DNA from 4 places in the Rhizobium sp. 01L410 genome. Region 4 is predicted to be linked to each of the others. Evidence: predicted binding sites of a transcription regulator. Region 4 holds the regulator's gene; each other region holds the start of a gene.
The links. The regulator LexA, encoded in region 4, represses DNA repair genes until DNA is damaged. The targets are predictions, from matches to a motif close to TGTTCNNNNTGTGTTCNG.

Region 1 (4,008 bases), on a different contig from region 4:
CCATGTCTTAATGACGGGATCGAAGGCGATAACAAGGGGAGCGAAACATGAGCAGAGTGGCTTTGGTCACCGGTGGCACACGTGGCATCGGTGCAGCAATTTCGGTGGCGCTCAAGAACGCCGGTTACAAGGTGGCGGCGAACTACGCCGGCAACGAAGAGAAGGCCAAGGCCTTTCATGACCTCACCGGTGTCCCGGTCTTCAAGTGGGATGTTTCCGACTATGCCGCTTGCGGCGAGGGCATCGCCAAGGTGGAGGCCGAGCTCGGCCCCATCGACGTGCTGATCAACAACGCCGGTATCACCCGCGACGCGATGTTTCACAAGATGACCCCGCAGCAGTGGCATGAGGTCGTCAACACCAACCTCACCGGCCTCTTTAACATGACCCATCAGGTCTGGGGCGGCATGCGTGACCGCAGCTTCGGCCGTATAGTCAATATCTCGTCGATCAATGGCCAGAAAGGCCAGATGGGGCAGGTCAACTATTCCGCTGCCAAGGCCGGCGATCTCGGCTTCACCAAGGCGCTGGCGCAAGAGGGTGCGGCGAAGAACATCACGGTTAACGCCGTCTGCCCCGGTTATATCGGCACGGAGATGGTTCTTGCGGTTCCGGAAAAGGTGCTGAACGAGCGGATCATCCCGCAGATCCCGGTTGGCCGTCTTGGCGAACCTGAAGAGATCGCGCGCTGTGTGGTGTTCCTGGCCTCGGATGACGCTGGGTTCATCACCGGCTCGACGCTCACGGCGAATGGCGGTCAGTTTTTCGTCTGATACGGCCTGAGGTCCCGGGAGTTTACTCACAGAGATCCAGCGCAAACGGTTGAAACAAAAACGGGCGCCAAGGCGCCCGTTTTCAAAAGATCAGTCTATTGTTAGCAGCGAACGCGGCGCGTTGAGCCGTTCGAGTAGGCTACGTAGCAACCGTAGCGGTCACGATAGACGCGCTGGCCCGAATAGCGGCCATTGCGCTGATCGACCGAGTTACCGACTGCAGCGCCAACCAGGCCGCCTGCAACGGCGCCGACGGCTGCGCCGCCCCAGCTGTTGGAAACCGCACCGCCAATAAGGGCGCCAGAGCCAGCGCCGATTGCGGTGCCCTGCTCAGTTGCCGTGCACGATGCAAGCGCACCCACGAGTGCTGCAACGAGAACAACCTTCTTCATCATGACTTACAACTCCCCAGTTACATGGCCTTTAGATGCGGCCCATCAGGACAAGGATAATGATAATGACGAGAACTAGCCCCAAACCGCCAGAAGGTCCATAGCCCCAAGCGCGGCTGTAACCCCAATTCGGCAGAGCGCCGATCAAAAGCAGAATAAGGATAATAAGAAGTATCGTACTGAGCATGTTTTCTGTCCTTCAACTCACCGCGAGTTACGAATGGACAATAAACACGGTAGCCGGGTTTTTGTTCCCGGCTAAACTTATGTGCGTGCAATTTCAAGATGGAGTTTTCTTGCTGGTGCCGGAACTTATATTCTACGGGACGGTATAAACGCGTCAGGCTCGAAAAGGTTCCGCTGTTCCGCAGAAAATTTTAACGAAACATTACACTCAGGGCGGAAAGTGTTAATGGCGACCGATGTTCAATGCTGGTCCTGCAATCAAGGAGGCTGCATATAGCGCCCGTTCGCGCAGTTCATCAATATGCAGTGGCGAACAAAAGCGGAATTTGCGGCTGTCGGCGATTCGTCTGTGATTCGTTCCGGCTTTGACCCGAAGGTCAATTCAGTGGTTTTCGGGTTTTCCGTCTTTGCGGTTGACGCCGGATGAAAAGAGGCCGTCCAAGGCCGCCTGCTGCAAATTGCCGGATTCCGGTGATTCAGCATCTAGTGGGAAAAGCTGATTCAAAACCAATACTTAGCCGTGAACAAAAGCTGAATCACCGCGAGTCTGCGATTCGTCTCTGATTCGTTCTCAAGCTGTTCCGAATCTCAAAACAGAGGCTTAGCGCCGCTTGTTGAATCAAATTAGCAGCGCATTCGCATCATCCGGCTCTTGCGTTTGCCGGTTGCCCTGTCCATGTGTTGTCTGCTGACTTGACCCCGGGGCTCCCCGCCTCACTTGCATGGACCATGACACTGAATTCGCAGCCGATGATACTGAGTGGACGCGGTGTGACCGCGGTGCTCGGGCCGACCAATACCGGCAAGACGCATTACGCAATCGAGCGCATGGTCGCGCATGGCACCGGCGTGATCGGGCTGCCGCTGCGCCTTCTGGCGCGAGAGGTCTATAGCCGGGTCGTCGAAAAGGTCGGTGTGCACAATGTCGCGCTGGTCACGGGCGAGGAAAAGATTTCTCCGCCCAATGCGCGCTTTTCGGTCTGCACCGTCGAGGCGATGCCGCGCGAAACCAAGGCGGCCTTCGTCGCGATCGACGAAGTGCAGCTCGCCGGAGATCTCGAGCGCGGGCACATCTTCACCGATCGCATCCTGCATCTGCGCGGCCGCGACGAGACGCTGCTGCTCGGCGCCGGCACGATGCGCCCCATTCTCCAGCAGCTACTGCCCGGAATCACCGTCATCGAGAGGCCGAGACTGTCGCAGCTGCTCTATGCCGGGCAGAAGAAGATTACCCGGTTGCCGCAGCGCTCGGCGATCGTCGCCTTCTCGGCTGACGAAGTTTACGCCATCGCCGAGCTGATCCGGCGCCAACGCGGCGGCGCGGCCGTCGTTCTTGGCGCGCTCAGCCCGCGGACGCGCAATGCGCAAGTGGCGCTCTATCAGGCGGGCGATGTCGAATATCTGGTCGCCACCGATGCGATCGGCATGGGGCTCAATCTCGACGTCGATCATGTCGCCTTCGCGCAGGACCGGAAATTCGACGGCTACCAGTTCCGCAATCTCAATCCCGCAGAACTTGGCCAGATCGCCGGGCGTGCCGGCCGCCATGTTCGCGATGGCATCTTCGGCGTGACCGGGCAGGTTGCGCCGTTCGATGATGAACTGGTGCAGCGGATCGAGGCGCACGAGTTCGACAACGTCAAGGTTCTGCAGTGGCGGACCAAGGAATTCGACTTCGCCTCGATACAATCGCTGCGCGCAAGCCTGGAAAAGCCGCCGAGCGTCCAGGGGCTGACGCGATCCCTGCCTTCGGTCGATCAGCAGGCGCTGGAACATCTTTCACGATATCCGGAAATTATTGATCTTGCGACCAAGCCGGAAAGGGTTGAAAAGCTCTGGGAAGCTTGTGCGCTGCCCGATTACCGGCGTATTGCACCGGCCCAGCATGCCGATCTGATCTCGACCCTCTTTTCTGATCTCGTCCGCCGTGGCACGGTGAACGAAGATTTCCTCGCGGAGCAGGTGCATCGTGCGGACCGGACGGACGGTGAAATCGACACGCTTTCGGCGCGAATCGCGCAGATAAGAACCTGGACCTATGTGTCGAACCGGCCCGGTTGGCTTGCCGATCCGACACACTGGCAGGAAAAGACGCGGGAAATCGAAGATCGATTGTCCGATGCGTTACATGAAAGGTTGACGAAACGCTTTGTTGATCGCAGGACATCTGTGCTCATGAAGCGCCTGAGAGAGAATGCGATGCTGGAAGCTGAAATCAGTGTGAATGGTGATGTCTTCGTGGAGGGACATCATGTGGGTCAGTTGAGCGGTTTCCGCTTCACGCCCATCGGTGGAACGGATGGACCGGACGCCAAGGCCGTACAGGCTGCTTCACAAAAGGCGCTTGCTCTGGAATTCGAAGCGCGCGCTGCGCGCATGCATGCTGCCGGCAATGGCGATCTGGCGATCAGCGCCGATGGCCTAGTGCGCTGGCTCGGCGATCCCGTGGCGCGGCTTTCGGGCAGCGACCACATCATGCGGCCGCGGGTGATCCTGCTTGCCGACGAGCAGTTGACCGGAAATGCGCGCGATCATGTCGCAGCCCGCGTCGAGCGCTTCGTCAATCATCACATCAGCACGGTGCTGAAGCCGCTCGACGATCTGTCGCGCGCTGAAGACCTGCAGGGCCTGGCAAAGGGTCTGGCGTTCCAGCTCGT
Region 2 (4,008 bases), on a different contig from region 4:
GATCAGAAATCCGTCAAGCGGCACCTTGCCTTGCGTCGTCACCCCGACGAGCGCTTCCGCAAAGGCGCGGGATAACTCGGCCCGCTTCAGATTGTCCTGTGACAGGATGATCGGATCCCGCATCGTGTCGGTGACCACTTCACCGAACAAACCTTCCTTCGATCCGAAATAGCGCCCAACCATCATCGCGGTAACACCCGCTGCCTCAGCGATGCCACGCAGGCCAGCGCCATCATAACCATGTTCAGCGAAGGCTTTTCGTGCGGACGCGAGGATTGCGGCACGTGTCGCATCGGCTTTGGCGGCCCGGCTCGTGTGCGGCTGCGTTGATTTCATCATACACCCGTAGACTTAATTCGAAATTCAGTATACGGTCGTATATTGAATATAACAACCGCGGTCCGTTCTCACTCTACAACGCCGATCGCTCAATATCCTGAGGAGTTTCATATGGACGAACTTGTCCTCGTCACGGGCGGAACCGGCTTTATCGCACAACACTGCATCATCGCCCTGATCAATTCCGGTTACCGTGTCAGAACAACCGTGCGATCGTTGTCGCGCGAGGCAGAAGTGCGAGCCAACCTGAAAGCCGGTGGTGTCGAGCCCGGCAAGCGGCTGTCTTTCGTTGCCACTGATCTCAGTTCCGACGATGGATGGGCGGAAGCGACAACTGGCTGCACCTACGCTTTTCACGGCGCTTCACCCACGCCCTCCGGAACCTATGCTAGCGAGGAAGAATGGATCAAGCCTGCAGTCGATGGCAACCTCCGCGTTCTACGTGCTTCGCGCGATTCGGGCGTAAAGCGGGTTGTGCTCACCTCGGCGTTTGGAGCAATCGGCGCTGGGCACAAGCCCCTCGCCCGCCCCTTCGTCGAGACCGACTGGACCGATCTGACCGGAAACGTCGCGCCCTACCAGAAATCGAAGACCCTTGCCGAACGGGCGTCATGGGACTTCATTGCCAACGAAGGCCGCGGGCTGGAGCTCGCGTCTGTCAACCCCACCATGGTACTCGGACCGGCGCTGGGGGCGGATTATTCGCATTCGATCCGCACGATCAGAGAAATGCTGGAGGGTCAGCCCGGATACCCGAAGATCAAGACCTGCGTGGTCGATGTGCGGGATGTCGCCGAGCTGCATCTGCGTGCCATGACCGATCCTGCTGCAAACGGCGAACGCTTCCTGGCCACCTCAGGCGAAGGGCTTTGGCTGGCGGAAATTGCTAAGCTGCTTAAAGAGCGTATGGGCATGGCTGCTAGCCGTGTCTCGACGCGTGTGTTGCCAAACATACTCGTGCGTTCGATGGCTCTCGCCAACCCAGCAATGAAAGGTCTCGTGCCGCTTCTAGGGGCCAAACTGGACGCCAGCGGAGAAAAGGCAGAACGCCTGCTCGGCTGGACGCCTCGCTCGCGAGAAGAGGCAATTGTGGCCAGCGCCGAAAGTCTGCTAAGGTTGGGCCTTGTCAAAACCTGATTGCCGATGAGCAGATCCCGCCGTAAACTCGAAAGGCAGATGGGAGCAGAATCCCTCTCGCTGCCTAAAACCCCAGCGACTGCTGGGCCGGTTCAGGCGGACCGAGGTTGACACCCTCCAGTTCCAGCATCTTCGCCTTGGAGTTCGCCCCACCGGGGGCGGAGAAGCCGCCGAGCTTGCCGCCGGCGGCGAGGACGCGGTGGCAGGGGATGATCAGCGCAACCGGATTTTTCGCCAGGGCCTGACCGACGTCGCGGGCGGCTTCCGGGCCGCGGCCGAGTTCCTTTGCAAGCGTGCCGTAGGTCGTCGTCCTGCCCCAGCCGACGCGCCGGGCGGCGGCGTAGATTTCCCGGAAGAACTCATCCTGATTGGACAGATCCACCGCAACATCTGAGAAGTCCACAGTCTCCCCGGCGAAATAGCGTTTGACGGATTCGATCGTCGCCGCGACCGCGGCCGGCGGATCTGCGCGAAGACCTGATGACAGTCGCTTCAGCAGCAACTGTTCGGTCGAATGCCCGGATTTGGTCGGCAGCTGGAAGCGGACGATGCCGGCGGCATTCCAGGCTATGCCGCAAAAGCCGCCTGCGGTCTCGAAGATGCAGTAGTGATGCGTTGCCTCGCTCATGACGCAACCTCCATGATTGACTGCTCCAAAGATCGTATGCCTGCGCGCGGCCATCAACCCGATTCTTGCGCGCAACCGTCATCTCAACAGCTCGATTATTTGTTCTCTTTTTGTTCTTGTCAATTCCTGCACTGATTGCTAGCCTCTGGTCCTTCATGAGGAGGCGGCGGTTGCCGGTTGAAGATGGTTGCTCAAAACCAGACGGAATTTTCGTTTGACCGTGCGTCGGGGCCGGCGCCGAGTCACGGCGGAGCGGATCGAAAGCCTTTCAACGTCTATTTTGCACTGCGCCCCGACGAGCGGGCGGCAGAGCAGACGAGGCGCATGGCGGGTGATCTGCGGCGGCGTTTCGGCTTGCGGGAGAAGCCACGGCCCAAGCGCCTGCTCCACGTCTCGCTCTGCCATCTCGGGGAATGGGATGCGATCCCGCCGAGCATGCTGTTCGATGGTCTGGCGGCCGCCGCTGCCGTCAGAATGCGCCCCTTCAAGCTGACCTTCCGGCGCGCCGTGAGTTTTCGCCAGGGCAAGCCGGCACTGGTTCTGCGGGCAGACGAAGGGCGGCAAGAGGTTCTCTCATTGCATGCGCAGCTCGCCTTGTCGCTGCTCAACCGCGGCGTCAGCGTCCGGGTTCAGCCGAAGCTCGAGCCGCATATGACGCTGCTCTATGATTATCGCAGCGTGCCCGAGACGATCCTTTCGGAGCCGATCGTCTGGACGGCGAAGTCTTTCGTGCTGGTCAACAGCCTCGTCGGCGAAGGCCGGCATGTGGATATCGAAGAATGGCCGCTGCTTGGATGAGGAGCCCCTATTGACGCTTGCGCCGGTGCGGCGGAGTTGCTTAAAGCTGCTCCCAGCAGATTTTGCGGAGTGCTGACATGGATACGACCGAGATCATCATTCCTGGCGATACGCCGGGCATCGAATGGCGCCTGCCGGTGCTGCATTTCGAGGGCAGCGACCCGCACGCGCCGCGGATCTACATTCAGGCGGCGCTGCATGCCAATGAGCTACCGGGAACGGCACTGCTGCATTTCCTCTGCCGGAAGCTCAGAGCTGCCGAAGATGCCGGAAGGATCGCTAGCGACATTACGATCGTTCCGCAGGCCAACCCGATCGGCGCGGCGCAATCCCATTTCGGCGAGCTGCAGGGACGTTTCGATCTCGGATCGCGCACCAACTTCAATCGTGACTTCCCGCTGATTTCGCTGCGCGACCGCGATACGCTGGTAGAGAGTCTCGACCGGTATCCGGCTACGGATCGTCTCAAGCGGCAGCTGATCCACATGGCACTCGGCGCCGATCTGGTGCTCGATCTGCATTGCGACGATGAATCACTGCAATATGCCTATATCGACGAGGCCTTCTGGCCCGAGGCGGCCGATCTGGCCAGCGCTCTGTCGATGGATGCCGTGCTGCTTTCGGATGGCGAAAGCTCGGCTTTCGAAGAGGCCGTCGGCTTTGCCTGGAAATACGAGGTGCCCGGCGAGAAGCGCAGCCGCTTGCCCGGCAAGCTCTCCGTAACGGTGGAGCTTCGCGGCCGCCGCGACGTCTATCCTGACATGGCATCTGCTGATGCCGATGGCGTCTTCGCCTTCCTCGCCGCCCGCGGGGCGATCAGGGACAGCGCACCTCTCGGTGCTTTCACCGGACCCGCCGTGCCGCTCGACAATATCGAGATGATCCGCACGCCGGTTGCCGGCACCCTTCTTTTCCACCGCGACATCGGCGAGACGGTCGCTGCCGGCGATCTTTTGGCAACCATCGTCGCGCGGCCGGGCATGGCCGATGGCGAGACGGACATCCGTGCCCCGCAGGCAGGCTTGATCGTGACGCGCACGTCCGACCGGCTGGTGCGGCGGCGCGCAGACCTGATGAAGATTGCCTGCGGCGAGCCAAGCACGGCG
Region 3 (4,008 bases), on a different contig from region 4:
GCCTCCTATGATATCAGCGATATCATAGTGTTCGATCGCCCATTTTTCAACGACCGTCAGAGGACCTTGGACTTGGCAGCCTTGGTGAACTTCTTGATCACCATTTCGCGCTTCAGCCGCGAGATATGGTCGATGAACAGCACACCGTTGAGGTGATCGATCTCGTGCTGCAGGCAGGTGGCCAGTAGGCCGTCGGCGTCGATGGTCTGTTCCTTACCGTCACGGTCGAGATACTTCAGCGTGATGACGGCAGGGCGCTCGACCTCGGCGTAATAATCCGGGATGGACAAGCAGCCTTCCTCATAGACGGAACGCTCTTCCGAAGACTTGAGGATCTCCGGATTGATGAACACCTGCGGCTGCTTATCCTCGCCTTCGCGCGCCACGTCGATAACCAGCATGCGGCGCGGAACGCCGATCTGGATCGCGGCAAGGCCGATGCCGGGGGCGTCGTACATAGTCTCCAGCATATCGTCGGCGAGACGCTTCAGCTCGTCATCGACACGCTCGATCGGCTTGGAAGCCTGGCGGAGAACGGGATCGGGAAGGATGATAAGTGGCTTGATGGTCATGGCGTTCCCATAACCTATCTTTTTAAGCGAGGGAATTATCCCGGAAGTGCCGGAGGCGCTTTTTTACGCGCACCTCCGGAAAATCGCCGTATTCGTCTCAGGCTGCACGGCGGCTGGGAGCGCTGCTGCGCATTTCCATCCGGGTACCGAAGCGCTGCAGCAGCTCCATAAGATTGCTGACTTCGCCGCGAAGGCGGCGGGTCTCGGCCGAGGTGTGCTCGACCATGCCGGAATTCTGCTGGGTGATCGTATCCATGTTGCGGATGGCAACGCTGACCTCGTTTACGCCAGTCGCCTGGTCGCGAGCGGCGGCGGCGATTTCAGCGACCACATGATTGATCATGTCGATGCGGCTGATCATGTCGCCCAGTGCTTCGCCGGTGCTGCTGACGATGCCGACGCCCTGGTCCACCTGTGCAGAGCTCTGCGAGATCAGGTTCTTGATCTCCTTTGCCGCTTCTGCAGTGCGCTGGGCAAGCTGGCGGACTTCCTGGGCGACGACCGCGAAGCCCTTGCCTGCCTCGCCTGCGCGTGCAGCTTCGACACCGGCATTCAGCGCCAGAAGATTGGTCTGGAAGGCGATCTCGTCGATGACGCCGATAATCTTGGCGATTTCATCCGACGACTTCTCGATGCCGGCCATGGCGGAAACGGCGCTGTTCACAAGCTCGCCGGAATTCTTCGCACGCTGCTGTGTTTCACGCACCGCATCCGAGGCCTTCTCGGCATTGGCGGCGGTCAGCCCGACGCTGACGGACAGCTGCTGGAGCGCCGCCGAGCTTTCTTCGACGCCCGCAGCCTGCTGTGCGGTCCGAAGCGCCAGATCGTCGGCAGCCTTGGAAATCGTGTCCGTGCCGCGCAGGATTTCAGCCGAGCTGCTACGAACCGAGCCGAATGACGTGCGCAGCGCAGCGACGGCGCGATTGTAGTCGTCGGCCATATGCTTGAAATTGCCCGGAAGGTCGGTAGGCAGCTTGGCATCGAGGTCTCCGGCGGAGAGCGCTTCCAAACCGCGGCGCAGATGGTCGAGCGCCATGGTCTGGTCGGCCTCCGCCTTGGCGCGGTCCTCCTCCAGCTTGCGGCGCTTTTCTTCCAATGCCTCGAGATAGACGGAGATCGAATAGTCCATGTCCAGCATCCCTGCCTTGATGACGGCGGAAAGCTTCTCGGCCAGTACCTTGCCCTGCTGGCGGCCGAACATCGACGGCCACTGCTTGTCCATGATGCCCTTAACGAGCTCGGACATGACGATCGCGTAGCCACCGATATACCACCGCGGCTCCAGGCCGATGCGGGCGTGAGTGCGGCCGACTGCGGTGACGCCCTTCACGTAGGTTTCGTCGAAATTGCCACCAGCCAGATTGGCCCAATGGTTCTCCTGCGCCTTCTTGGCGTGGCCCATATGGGATTTGTCGGAGAAGAAGCTGGCAACGGCCGGGGTCTTGGCGATCTTCTGATAGAATTTGTCAAGCGCACCGCCGACCAGCGAGCTGATGACAGGCCGGATCTCGCTCATCGTCTTGCGCGCAGCATCGTCGAGCTCGATGAAGTCGAGGCGCTGCTTGAGGTCGGATTGCGATTGCTGGCTGCTCATGATGTTCTCTGTCTGCGCGATGCGCGGTAAGGATCTGTTTCGGCAGAGACATTTCTAAAATATGGTTGAGCAATCGTTAAGCATGGCCACGATTTGTCGTCCCTCTCCCAAAGTGGACTGCGGCCTTTTGATCATACCAAAGCTACCTGTGGATTCGTTCACGTTTTGATCTGGTCAACAGGTTGAAGTTTGCTATGGTGGCCGGATGAACAATTCTGCCGACTCGCTCACCATCTCGCTTGCCGCCGTCAATCCGGCCATTCTCGCCATCGCAGGCGGCGCCATCGCCGCCATGGTCGTCGTCCTCGTGTTCTTGCTGTTCAGAAGCAGCAACTTGCGGCGCGAGCAGAATGAGGAAGCCGCGATCCGATCGGCGGAAGCCGATATGCGCATGTCGGAGCTTCTGAAAATCCAGGCGGAGATGCAGGGCCGCATTTCGACCATGGCGGAGGTGTTCGGCACGCGGCAGGCAGAGCTCAATCAGGCGATCAACCAGCGTCTTGATGGTATGTCGCAGCGGGTCAGCCACACGATCACCGAACAGACGAAATCGACCCACGAAAACCTGCAGAAGCTGCAGGAGCGGCTGGCCGTCATCGACGTTGCGCAGAACAACATCCAGATGCTGGCCAAGGACGTCGTCGGCCTGCAGGCGATCCTTTCCAACAAGCAGACACGCGGCGCCTTCGGCCAGTCGCGGATGGAAACGATTGTTGCCGATGGGCTGCCGATGGGCGCCTATGCCTTCCAGCAGACGCTGTCGAACGGTTCGCGGCCGGACTGCACCGTGAAGATGCCGAATGGCGCACCGCCGCTCGTCATCGACGCCAAGTTTCCGCTCGAAGCGTGGAACGCCATTCGCGACGCCGGCGGCCCGGATGCCACCAAGATCGCCTCCCAGCAGTTCCGGCGCGATATGGAAGTGCATATTCGCGATATCTCGGAAAAGTATCTGATCCAGGGCGAAACCCAGGACACGGCCTTCATGTTCGTGCCCTCGGAATCAATCTTTGCCGAGGTCCACGAGAACTTCGAGCCGATCATCCAGAAGGCGCATCGCGCCCGGATTGTCATCGTGTCTCCTTCCCTGCTGATGCTGTCGATCCAGGTGATCCAGGCGGTTCTCAAGGATCAGCGTATGCGCGCACAGGCGCACGTCATTCAGGGTGAAGTCGCAAACCTCATGGACGATCTCGGCCGCCTCGATGAGCGTGTGCGCAAGCTGCAAGGGCATTTCGCCATGGCGCAAAAGGATGTCGACATGATCGTCACCTCCGCCGACAAGCTGACCAAGCGTGGCTCGAAGATCGAGGCTCTCGAATTCGAAGCGACGGGCGATACCGGCAAACCGGAGCGCGAAGACCAGCCAGCTGCGAAATCGGTCGAGAGCCGGACAGGCCTTCTCAAGCTCAGGGTGGTTGACGAGGAGTGAGCCCTTCGGGCAGTGTCGCGCCAATTAAAGGACGGGACATCTACCATGATCACTGTGTTCGGCTCCATCAACATGGACCTCATCGCCACCACCGCGCGCCTGCCGAAGCCGGGTGAAACCGTGGCTGGGACTGGCTTTGCGACTGCCGCCGGCGGCAAGGGTGCCAACCAGGCGCTTGCTGCGCGCCGTGCAGGCAGCACCGTCAATATGGCTGGCGCAGTCGGCAAGGATGAATTCGCCGCCCCCGCCATCGCGCTTCTCAGTGAAGCCGGTGCAGGACTTTCCAAGGTCAATCATGTGGACGGTCCAACCGGCACCGCCCTGATCCTCGTGGGCGGCGACGGCGAAAACATGATCGCGGTCGTTCCCGGCGCTAACGGCACCGTCAGCCCCGAAGATGCTGAGGCCGT
Region 4 (4,008 bases):
TTGCGCGCGCCCTGAGGCCGTTATCGGTGACAAGTGGCTCGGCATCGAAATAGGCCTCCATGCCCTCGTTCGAGAAGATGGAAAGTCTCCCGTTCGGCAATTCGAAGGATAGGCCGAGTGCCGCCTCCTTAGGCTCCACTCCACCGCTGGCCGTCTCCAGAAATTCAGCGAAGGCCTGCGGATCCTCAGCGCTCAGGGCAATCTCGCTGATGCCGGTGACGCCGTTTGCATGGGTTTCCAGTGCCTTGCGATCGGCCGGAAAGGCGTTGATCCGCTGGCAGGCGAAGAAGAAGACATCGGGTGCCCGGAGATCGGCGGCAAAGGCGAGCTTGAAGGCGCCTGTCGCCTGTGTTCCGTCGGGCATGACGATCGGCCGCGAGAATTCGACCATATCACCGCCGCTCAGCTGTGCGCCGTCATAGGAAGCCTTGTCCGCATCGGCATCATCGGTGCCGAAGACAACAGCCGAAAAGCCGTCATCGCCGCAGCGGAAGCGGAAGGCCTGATCGCGGGCGACGAAGCTGTTGCCCTTCGCGACGGCCGCGTCGCACTCCGCCTGGTTGGCGACACCGAGCGGTTCGAGATAGGTCCTGTCGGCAAGGAAGACGCAGGCATTCTCCGTTCCGAACGGATGACGGCCATCGGCCGCGACGGTGAAACCGAGACGGCCGAGTCGCTCGCGGGCAACATCTATATGGGTGACGGGCAGTACCAGATGATCGAGCGGATGCGTCATGGCGGTTCCCTCCGGTGAAGCCGGCAGAGATTTGCACGCCCTGCCCGGCAAAGCGCAAGCGTGGATCACCAATCCGGCAAATAAACTTTCAAAAACGACGAAAAATCATCGGAAGTTTTACCAATATTTAGGCACTTGCGGAACACATATGGAACATATAGTGTCCGTTCTGGCTTTGTTTCACGAATCTGGGGAAAGACTTCGATGCTGACGCGCAAACAACAGGAGCTTCTCCTCTTCATTCACGAGCGGATGAAGGAGTCCGGCGTACCGCCGTCCTTCGACGAAATGAAGGACGCGCTCGACCTGGCTTCCAAGTCGGGCATCCATCGCCTGATCACCGCGTTGGAAGAGCGCGGTTTCATTCGCCGCCTACCGAACAGGGCGCGCGCACTCGAGGTCATCAAGCTTCCGGAAGCCTACAGCCCGAGCATTCAGCCGCGCCGCGGATTCTCGCCGAGCGTCATCGAAGGCAGCCTCGGCAAGCCGCAGCCGGTCGCGCCGCCGAAGCCGGCGAACGAGGACAATCACACGTCGATCTCCGTGCCGGTCATGGGCCGGATCGCAGCCGGTGTGCCGATTTCGGCGATCCAGCAGAACACCCACGACATTACAGTTCCCGCCGACATGCTCGGAAACGGTGAGCACTATGCTCTTGAGGTCAAGGGCGACTCCATGATCGAGGCCGGCATCTTCGACGGCGACACGGTCATCATCCGCAACACCAATACCGCCAATGCCGGTGATATCGTCGTTGCGCTCGTCGATGACGAAGAGGCAACACTGAAGCGCTTCCGCCGCAAGGGCGCGTCCATTGCGCTCGAAGCTGCCAACCCGGCTTACGAAACCCGCATTTTTGGACCTGACCGCGTCAAGGTTCAGGGCAAACTCGTCGGCCTTATCCGCCGCTATCACTGAGCGGTTCGCTTTCACCAAAAGCTCCACTGCGCCAGTCATAGGCGCGGTGGCGGGTCCAGGGACGATCGAGACCCTCGAATGATGTGGTGATTTCGGCGATCCCATTGGGGAAACGAAGCTCGACAGCGCCTGTCTTCCGCAATGTCTCCCCGGTGAAAAGCATGGCGCCTGAGCGGCAGGTATCGAGGCGCAGGCGAATCGGTGTGACGACGATATCGGATATGTCGCAGGCTGGGCCAAGGAACGCCGCATTCTCGACCACGGTCAGGATCGAACCGTTGTCGAGCTTCGCCGTACACCAGGCATTTTTCACGCATGAGAAGCGCTCGCCCGTCGCACTCGCCTTGATCGCGTTCATGGTGTCGTTCTGCTGTGTCTCCGTCAGTTTCAGCCTTTCACCGCGCGGTGCGATGGGAATATCCGGCAGCGCCGGGAACGCCGGTGGTAGATGCTCATCGAGCACCAGCGCGCGCCTCCATTGATCAAAGATGAAGCCCGGTGGCCGTTCGCGATTGGTGGCGAGGCCGTTGTCGCTGACGATGCCCGCCATGCTCCCGTCCTCGGCAATCACGATTTTCGGCGGCGGAGGACCTCCAAACATCGCGGCGGCTGTCGTCGATGCCATCAAGATCGCGGTGCCGAGATGGCGCATGCGGCTGCGCAGCAAAGTCAGCAGCAGGAAACCTGTCACCGCCGCGGGAAAGTACCAAGACGCCAGGCGCCCGACGCCGATATCGCCGCCCCATGAGGCAACCGTCCTGGCGATGGCGATCACCAGATCGAGCCCGAAGCCCGTCACCTGCCACGCCCATGCATCGAGGCCGAAGGGCATCAGCAGCATGGCAATGAGGCCGAACGGCATGATGATGAAGGAGATGATCGGCATGGCGGCGAGATTGGCTGGCAGGCCATAGGCCGTCAGCCGGTGGAAGTGCTCGACCGAGAACAATGCAGTCGAGAAGCCGCCGATGACGGAGGTCAGCAGGATGCCGCCGAAGAACGCAGCGGCGGAAGACAGCATCCTGACGGCGCGAAACTTTGCGAAGGGCCGGTCGCGCACCGGCCTCTCCTTCCAGAGCGCATAGCCGGCGACGAGGGCCAGTGTCGCGGCGAAGGACATCTGGAAGCTTGGCCCCATGATCTCCGAGGGTGAGAGGACAATGATCACGAGCGCCGATAAGGCTACGTTGCGCAGACTGATCGACGGCCGGTCGAAGAAGACCGCCGCCAGCATGATTGCCATCATGATAAAGGCGCGTTCGGCGGAGACGGCGAAGCCCGAGATCAGGAAATAGGCGGTGACGGCGGCAAGCGCACCGGCTGCGGCGATCTTCTTGACGGGATAGGCCTGGACGACAGCCGGAAACAGGCTGAGCACGGTGCGGAAGCCGACGAAGAAGATGCCTGCCGACAGCGCCATGTTGAGACCGGAAATGGCAATGATATGCGCAAGCCCGGATTGGCGCAGCGCCTCAGTCGTCCCACTCGAAATGGCGCGACGCTCGTCTGTGACCAGCGCGGCGGCAAAAGCGCCGGTATCCCCCGGCAGGATACCTCTGATACGATCGCCGATGCCGCTTCTCAGACGGTAGAGCCATTCAAGCGCGCGATCCTGCATCGATGAGGGCTCGGGTTCGGCCGCTGGCACCACGGCAGGGGCACCATAAAAGAAACCGTTGCCACCGACGCCGTCGAAATAGGCACCAAACGAAAAGTCGTTGAGGCCGGGAAGAGCGGGGCCTGAGGGCGGCGTCAGCCTTGCCCGACCCTTCAGCCAAGTCCCGGTTTCGAACTCCGCTTTCTGGCCGCGTGCAATCACAGTCACCTGCTCTGGCGGCCGTTTCAGCGCCGGGTTCTCCGTCGCCTTGAGCGCCAGCAGATACCGCCAGCCGCCGCGGCCATCGCTTTCCCGGCGCTCGACCCGGCCTGTCAGCGTTGTCGTTACCGCCGAATCGAGAACGACAGTACCGGCTCTCCAGGTCTCGAATTGTGCAGCGAGGATGCCGACAGCGATCAACATCATGGAGACTAGGCAGATCCGGCTCCACTCTCGGCCGCGATCCATCACTGCGAGCAGCAGAAGTAGCGCGATTGCGCATGAAAGCGGCACAGCCGGTGAAATGTCTGCGCCGCAGGCAAACCAGAGAACGGAGCCCAGTCCGAGCGCCACCGGCGCAAACAACATGCGGCCGCCATAAGCCAGTTCTTCGACAGCGCAGGCCGGCAGGCTTTGCGCAACACGGCGCTGCAGCGACCGAAGAGCATGAATAGAAAGCTGCCGGCGGTGACCTAGATTAACAGGTGCGAAGAGAGAGCCTGCTGCAGGCGGCATCAGCGGCGTCTGCGGCAATTTG

Region 1: AC1DV9_RS10610 (helicase-related protein) is a predicted target of LexA. The motif match lies at 1,918-1,935, and genes of this name have one in related genera.
Region 2: AC1DV9_RS08630 (2'-5' RNA ligase family protein) is a predicted target of LexA. The motif match lies at 2,205-2,222, and genes of this name have one in related genera.
Region 3: AC1DV9_RS07985 (DNA recombination protein RmuC) is a predicted target of LexA. The motif match lies at 2,322-2,339, and genes of this name have one in related genera.

Annotation. Positions count from the first base shown of each region.
Region 1 covers NZ_JBFTST010000004.1:185,565-189,572, forward strand. The annotation lists gene phbB (beta-ketoacyl-ACP reductase) at 48-773, shown strand; gene AC1DV9_RS10600 (YMGG-like glycine zipper-containing protein) at 875-1,168, opposite strand; gene AC1DV9_RS10605 (DUF3309 family protein) at 1,197-1,352, opposite strand; gene AC1DV9_RS10610 (helicase-related protein) at 2,081-4,008, shown strand, end outside.
Region 2 covers NZ_JBFTST010000003.1:282,669-286,676, forward strand. The annotation lists gene AC1DV9_RS08615 (TetR/AcrR family transcriptional regulator) at 1-339, opposite strand, end outside; gene AC1DV9_RS08620 (SDR family oxidoreductase) at 451-1,476, shown strand; gene AC1DV9_RS08625 (methylated-DNA--[protein]-cysteine S-methyltransferase) at 1,541-2,104, opposite strand; gene AC1DV9_RS08630 (2'-5' RNA ligase family protein) at 2,429-2,902, shown strand; gene AC1DV9_RS08635 (M14 family zinc carboxypeptidase) at 2,980-4,008, shown strand, end outside.
Region 3 covers NZ_JBFTST010000003.1:152,348-156,355, forward strand. The annotation lists gene def (peptide deformylase) at 57-572, opposite strand; gene AC1DV9_RS07980 (methyl-accepting chemotaxis protein) at 670-2,166, opposite strand; gene AC1DV9_RS07985 (DNA recombination protein RmuC) at 2,372-3,598, shown strand; gene AC1DV9_RS07990 (ribokinase) at 3,644-4,008, shown strand, end outside.
Region 4 covers NZ_JBFTST010000008.1:96,677-100,684, forward strand. The annotation lists gene AC1DV9_RS18465 (VOC family protein) at 1-736, opposite strand, end outside; gene lexA (transcriptional repressor LexA) at 941-1,654, shown strand; gene AC1DV9_RS18475 (ComEC/Rec2 family competence protein) at 1,635-3,986, opposite strand.